Regions from separate parts of the Kitasatospora sp. NPDC017646 genome, predicted to be linked through region 3. Evidence: riboswitches for the same ligand, from Rfam matches in the RefSeq annotation. Region 3 holds a riboswitch; each other region holds the start of a gene.
What was found. Region 3 has a riboswitch for cobalamin ahead of ACH4J0_RS13910 (cobalamin biosynthesis protein). Riboswitches for the same ligand answer to the same signal wherever they lie in the genome.
Positions count from the first base shown of each region.

Region 1 (2,256 bases), on a different contig from region 3:
GGGCCATCGGCTGCACCGGCTGCGGGCCCGGCTGAGGCTGGGGCACCGGCTGAGGCTGGGGCACCGGCGGGACGGGCTGCGGGACCGGCTGCGCGGACGGCGCCACCGGCCCGTACGAGGCCGGCGGCGGGCCGAAACCGCCGCTCGGCGGCGGCACCGGCCCTGGCACCGCCGGCTGCTGATTCTGTGCGCCCCCCGGCCCGGCGGGAGGCGTTCCCTGCGGCCCGTGCCCAGGTACGCCGGTTCCGTCGCTCATGCGCCCAGATCGTAGGGCATCCCCCGGACCATCGATCCGCCCGGTGACCATTCCGTATCGAAACCAGGACGACCGGCGCGCGGATCCGGCCCGCCCGGCGCGTCGGCGCGGCCCGTCCGAGGCACCGTTCCGACCCGTCCGAGGCACGGTTCCGACTCGTCCGAGGCGCGGCTCCCGGCCCCGGACGGGCACGAACCACCCCCCGCCCCGGTACCACCGGTCATCGCGCCGACACACCACGGCGCACTACATGTGGTGTCGCATCACTGAGACACCACTACATGTATGCTCACTCCTGCTGTCGATGCAGGGGAACCCGGTGGGAGTCCGGGACTGCCCCGCAGCGGTGTGCGGGCGGCTCCAGCAGCCGTGCCCGCGAGTCCGAGTACCTGCCGACAGCGTGCGCCACGGCCCTCCCGCAGAGGCCGCGCCGGCACCCAGCACCACCCCTCCGGGCCTCGCGGGCGGGCCGGGGAGACACCTCGCGCGGCGCTTTCCTGCGTTCGCGCCGTGCTCCCCTGCCCAGATCGGTCCGGGTGACCCCGATCACGCCGCCGATCGCCGCCAGGAGAGAGCGCCTTGACCACCGCTGCCTCAGCCACCCTGCCCGCCCAGGGCACCGGCTCCGCCTTCACCGACCCGACGGTCTCCGACCCCGGGGGCGCGCTGCTGCGGCTGCTCACCGACCGCAGCGCCGACCTCACCGAGGTCGACCCCGGTCATGTCGCCGCCGCCGCGCTGCGCGGCCGCCACGCCGGCTCGGACTTCGCAGAGCTGCGCGGGCTGGCCGTGGACGCCGCCGCGTCGATGATCGCCGAGGACCCCCAGTACTCGAAGCTCGCGGCCCGCCTGCTCGCCCTGGAGATCGTCGACGAGGCGAACAGCCAGGGCTCGGTCTCCTTCTCCGCCTCGATCGCCGTCGGCCACGCCGAGGGCCTGATCGGCGACACCACCGCGGCCTTCGTCGCCAAGCACGCCGCCGCCCTCGACGCCCTGATCGACGCCCAGGGCGACGACCGCTTCGAGTACTTCGGCCTGCGCACCGTGCAGTCCCGCTACCTGCTGCGCCACCCGATCACCCGCAAGGTGATCGAGACCCCGCAGCACTTCCTGCTCCGCGTCGCCTGCGGCCTGGCGGTCGGCGACTCCGAGCAGTCGGTGCGCGAGGTGGCCGAGCTGTACGGCCTGATGAGCCGCCTGGAGTACCTGACCTCCTCCCCGACGCTCTTCAACTCCGGCACCCGGCACCCGCAGATGTCCAGCTGCTACCTGCTGGACTCACCGCTGGACAACCTGGACTCGATCTACAGCCGCTACGCGCAGATCGCCCGCCTCTCCAAGCACGCCGGCGGCATCGGCCTGTCCTACTCGCGCATCCGCTCGCGCGGCAGCCTGATCCGCGGCACCAACGGCAAGTCCAACGGCATCGTCCCGTTCCTGCGCACCCTCGACTCCTCGGTCGCCGCCGTCAACCAGGGCGGCCGCCGCAAGGGCGCGGCCTGCGTCTACCTGGAGACCTGGCACGCGGACATCGAGGAGTTCCTGGAGCTGCGCGACAACACCGGTGAGGAGGCGCGCCGCACCCACAACCTGAACCTGGCCCACTGGATCCCGGACGAGTTCATGCGCCGGGTCAACGCCAACGCCGACTGGTCGCTGTTCTCCCCGGCCGACGTGCCCGAGCTGGTCGACCTGTGGGGCGCCGACTTCGACGAGGCCTACCGCAAGGCCGAGCTGGCCGGCAAGGCCGTCCGCACCATCCCGGCACAGACCCTCTACGCCCGCATGATGCGCACCCTGGCGCAGACCGGCAACGGCTGGATGACCTTCAAGGACGCCTCCAACCGCGCCGCCAACCAGACCGCGCTGCCGGGCCGCACGGTGCACTCCTCCAACCTGTGCACCGAGATCCTGGAGGTCACGGACGACTCCGAGACCGCCGTCTGCAACCTCGGCTCGGTCAACCTCGGCGCCCACGTGGCTCTCGGTGCTCGCGCCGA
Region 1 covers NZ_JBIRJC010000014.1:22,448-24,703, reverse strand. Annotated here, with positions in the region: gene ACH4J0_RS22285 (hypothetical protein) at 1-46, opposite strand, end outside; cobalamin riboswitch at 525-668, shown strand; gene ACH4J0_RS22280 (ribonucleoside-diphosphate reductase subunit alpha) at 860-2,256, shown strand, end outside.
Region 1: another riboswitch for cobalamin. It lies ahead of ACH4J0_RS22280 (ribonucleoside-diphosphate reductase subunit alpha); the one in region 3 lies ahead of ACH4J0_RS13910 (cobalamin biosynthesis protein).

Region 2 (2,256 bases), on a different contig from region 3:
CGCAGCGCTCGGGTGTCGAAGGCGGCGGGGGCCTCCATGGTGCTCATGCTCTCGCTCCTCCGGTGGGGTCCGTCGGCTCCGCACCTTCGAGCGTACGCCCGACCGTGGGCTTCGGCCGGGACCGGTCAGCCGGCCACAACGGTGCGCAGGAAGTCGGCCAGGGTGCTGATCGCGGCCGGGTTGCGCGGGCTCTCGACCAGGTCGGCGTAGTCCATGACCACGATCCGGTCGTTCCTGATCGCGGAGACGTTCGCCAGCGGCGGGAACGACTTGAGGAAGCCGCGCTTCTGCTCGGCGCCCGGGGTCGCGTAGTCGTTGATCACGATCACTCGGGGTCGCGCCGCACCACGCTCTCCCAGCCGGCGGTGACCCAGGTGTCCGCGAGGTCCCCCATGATGTCGGTCCCGCCGGCCCTGGCGATGATCTCGTTCGCGGCGGCGAACTTCCCGGCGGTGTACGGCTTGTCCTGCCCGCTGTCGTAGAGGAAGACGGACGGGCGGCGCCCGGGCTGCGGGACGGCGGCGATCCTCGCCCTGGACTCGGCGATCAGCTCGTCGGCCCGGTCCCTGACGTCGAAGATCTCACCGAGGTTGGCCAGGTCGGTGTAGAGCGCGTCCAGCGGCTCCATCACCCCGCGCTCGCTGCCCGTGCCGCTGCGGCAGGACTCGCTGAGCACGTACGAGTCGATGCCGAGGGCCTCGAACGCCTGCGGGGTGACGCCGCTGCCCTCGTCGAAGCCGTAGTGCCAGCCGGCGAACACCAGGTCGGCCCTGGCGTCCAGGGCGATCTCCTTGACGATCCGGCCGGCCCGCACGGTGCGCGGCAGTCGGATCTCCCAGACGATCGCGTACGCGGCGGCCTCGTCCGCGTCCAGCCGACCGCCCGTCAGGCCGGCTGCCAACAGGCGCAGGACGTCGGGGAGTCGGATCCCGGAGGCGCCGAACGCGACCCCGCAGACCAGCGAGACCAGCAGGGCCGCGGCGAGGCCGACGGCGAGCGGGACGGTCGGTGTTCGGCGAACGGGGTCCTTCACTGCGGTCGCGCCTTGCCTCGGGCCGCAGGGCGTGCCGGGGCGGGCGCCGTCCGGGGGCGTGTTCGGGCGCCTTCCCCTCGCAGTCCGCGGCGAGTTGTCGGGAGTTCAGCGACCGGGGCGATCGGGCTGGCACGACGTTTCGGGCCGTGCTCACCGTTGCGGGTCAGCGCCGGATTCACACCGGACTTCCCCCTCGGACGCCCGGCAGCATAGCAGTCACTCAAGCCGAGCAGTCCTTACTGAGAGCGGATCGCACGTGAACGCACGACCGCCCCCGTCCGACGGAGCGGACGGGGGCGGTCGGGTGGCGACGCGTCAGGCTCAGGCCTGCTTGGTCTCCCAGAAGATCTTGTCGACCTCGGCGATCAGGTCCAGCAGGGCCTGGCCGGTGGCCGGGTCCGTGGACGCCTTGGCGGCCGAGGCGGCCTTCAGGGTGTCGTTGATCAGCTTGTGCAGCTGGGGGTACTTCTCGAAGTGCGGGGCCTTGAAGTAGTCGCTCCACAGCACCGAGATGTGGTGCTTGACGGCCTCGGCGCGCTGCTCCTTGATGATGATGGCGCGGGCGCGGAAGTGCGGGTCCTCGTTGGCCTGGTACTTCTCCTGGGTGGCCTTGACCGACTCGGCCTCCAGCTTGGCCTGCGCCGGGTCGTACACACCGCACGGCAGGTCGCAGTGGGCGTGAGCGGTGGCACGCGGTGCAAACAGACGAGAGAACATGGGAGTCCTTCCTTAGATCGTCTTCCCGCGCCCGAGACTACCCTTCCGGCCTCCGGGTTTCGCGGCCGGGCGGTGGGCCTAGGGCAAAAGGCGGACCCGGAACCGGGGTAATCCGGACATCGAACGGATGGCGGTCCGTACGGCAGACTGGGGCCGGGCCGGGCCGGGCCGGTCCGGGAGGAGGAGTCGTGGCGCGGAGCACGGAACCGCGGGGCGCGGGCGGCGGCGTGCTGCCGTTCGGACTGGTCGACGTGGCGGGCCCGTCGATGGTCCCGACCCTGCGCGAGGGCGACCAGCTGCTGGTCCGCTACGGCGCGCCGATCCGGCCCGGCGCGGTGGTGCTGTTCCGGCACCCCTTCCAGCAGGACCTGCTGGTGGTGAAGCGGGCCGCCGAGCGCCGCCCCGAGGGCTGGTGGCTGCTGTCCGACAACCGCCCGGTGGACAGTGACAGCCGCAGCTACGGCCCGGTCCCGGACGAGCTGGTGCTCGGTCGGGTGCTGCTGCGG
Region 2 covers NZ_JBIRJC010000014.1:54,363-56,618, forward strand. Annotated here, with positions in the region: gene ACH4J0_RS22410 (nuclear transport factor 2 family protein) at 1-47, opposite strand, end outside; partial or broken gene ACH4J0_RS22415 (ABC transporter substrate-binding protein) at 126-802, opposite strand; cobalamin riboswitch at 1,129-1,266, opposite strand; gene sodN (superoxide dismutase, Ni) at 1,355-1,750, opposite strand; gene sodX (nickel-type superoxide dismutase maturation protease) at 1,939-2,256, shown strand, end outside.
Region 2: another riboswitch for cobalamin. It lies ahead of ACH4J0_RS22415 (ABC transporter substrate-binding protein); the one in region 3 lies ahead of ACH4J0_RS13910 (cobalamin biosynthesis protein).

Region 3 (2,256 bases):
CCCTCCTCTTCCGGAACAGCAGCCGCAGCAGGACGTGCCCCGCGACCGTCGTACCCAGCGCCAGCGCGCCCACCCGCCGGGACAGCGTGCAGGCCCGCTCGATGTCGTCCACCGTCACCGGCCGCAACTCGGCGCCCAGCACCGGCCGGTGCTCCACCCGCTCACGTGGCTCCGCACTCGCCTCCGGGGGCTCCTCGCTCGTCGCTCTCGGCTCCGGGGCGCCCTTCGGTTCGTGCGGGTACCGGAGCGTCCCGCCCAGCCGTACGCCCACCGCGCCCGCGAAGGCCGACTCGGCCTGGCCGGCGTTCGGGCTCGGGTGCGCGGAGCCGTCCCGGCGCCAGACCCGCCAGGCGGTCCGCGGCTCGGGCGCGGCGGCCACCGTCAGCAGCGCGGTGAGCCGGGCGCCCGGCCAGCCCGCGACGTCGTCCAGCCGGGCCGAGGCCCAGCCGAAGCGGGCGTAGCGGGGCGAGCGGTGGCCCACCATGGCGTCCAGGGTGTTCACGGCGCGGAAGGCCAGCAGCCCCGGGGTGCCCGCCAGGGCGCCCCAGGCCAGCGCGTTCACCACGGCGTCGGCGGTGTTCTCGGCCACCGACTCGACCACCGCCCGGGCGACCTGCTGCCCGTCCAGCGCGCTGGGATCGCGCCCGCACAGGTGCGGCAGCCGCTCCCGGGCGGCCGTCAGATCGCCCGCGGCCAGCGAACGGCCGATGGTGCGGGCCTCCCGGGTGAGCGAGGTGCCGCCGAGCACCGTCCAGGTCGCGGCGGCCGCCAGCGCGGCGCGGCCCAGCGGACGGCGCCCGACCGTGCGGTCCAGGGCCAGCGCACCGGCCGCGACCGCGCCCACGCACAGCGCCGTGTACCCGGCTCCGGCGGCACGGTCGTCGCGCCACACGCGCCGCTCCAGGCGGGTCGCGGCGCTGCCGAACAGGGCGACCGGGTGGCCGCGGCGCGGGTCGGCGAAACGGGCGTCGGCGGCGTAGCCCGCGACGGCGCCCAGCGCGAAGGCGGCGGCGCGGGTCAGGGGGCGCACGGCGGCGGGCTGCTCGGCAGCGGGGTGCCAGGAGTCCGACGGGGCGGGGCAGCCTGCATCGCGTGGGTGTCCTCACTCAGGGTCCGCGCCCTGGATCGACGTACCGGGGGCGAGAGTCTCCTGGCTTCCGGGTCGGACGCACCCCCGGGCCTTCCAGCGGCTCCTGACGGCCCGCCGTGGCGATTCCGAACGTGCTCCCCGGTGACAGTGGCGGGACCGCGCCGGACTCGCACCGGCTTCCTCTCCATGCCTCCGTTTGGCCCCAGGATCCCATCACGCGGCCGAACCGGGAGTCAACCGAGGTCAAGGAGGGGTCGGTCACACCCGCGACCGGTACCGGCCCTGTGCGATCGCCCAGCGCGGGGGAGGGCCCGTCAGCTCCACTTCGTGCGTTCGGCGGCTGGGACGGGCCCGGGGCCACACCTACGGTTCGGTGCCATGCGCCGCAGAAAGTCCCCCACCACTGCCGCCCCGTCCCCCGTACCGTTCTCCCCCGGGGCCGCCCGCGCCCACCGGGCCGGCCTCGGACTGACCCCCGAGCAGGTCGCCGAGGGCATGGCCGCGCACGGCGTACGGCTGCTGCCCGGTCACGTGCTCGCCTGGGAGGACGGCGAGCTGCGCCCCGGCGAGCCCGAGTTCATCGCCCTGGCCCGCGCCCTCTGGTGCCCGGCCGCCCAGCTGATGGACGGCCGTCCGGTGAGCCTGCGCGACCACCGCCTCGCCCGGGAGCTCGGCCAGGAAACCGTCGCCGAGCGGACCGGGGTGACGCTGCCCGCCTACCGGCAGGCCGAACTGACCGGCCACTGGGACGGAGACCCGGACCAGACCCACGCCCTCGCCCAGGTGCTGGGCCTGCGGCTGACCGAACTGGTCGAGGCCACCGGCCGCGCCGAGGCCCTCGACGGCCTCCTGCGCCAGTGCGTGGCCGGCCGCTGGCAGCCCCACCTGCGCCCGCTCGCCCGCCTGGTGCCCGTCCCGGAAGCCGACCTCGCCGCCGTCCTCCCCGTCCTCCAGCAGGAACACCACGTCCCCTCCCACTGGGGCACCACCACCCAGTCCCGCACCTCCACCCCACCCGTCACTCCCCGCTTCTGGCACCTCCTCAGCACCCACGACCCCGCCATCCCTGTCTGACCGCCCCGGATCCGTCCCCCGGACGGCCCTGTCCGGTGGCCGGGGGCGCGGAGCCCCGGTGGACTGGTGCTCGAAAACCGTCCGGGTCCGTG
Region 3 covers NZ_JBIRJC010000007.1:78,359-80,614, reverse strand. Annotated here, with positions in the region: gene ACH4J0_RS13910 (cobalamin biosynthesis protein) at 1-1,030, opposite strand, end outside; cobalamin riboswitch at 1,144-1,274, opposite strand; gene ACH4J0_RS13905 (transcriptional regulator) at 1,469-2,164, shown strand.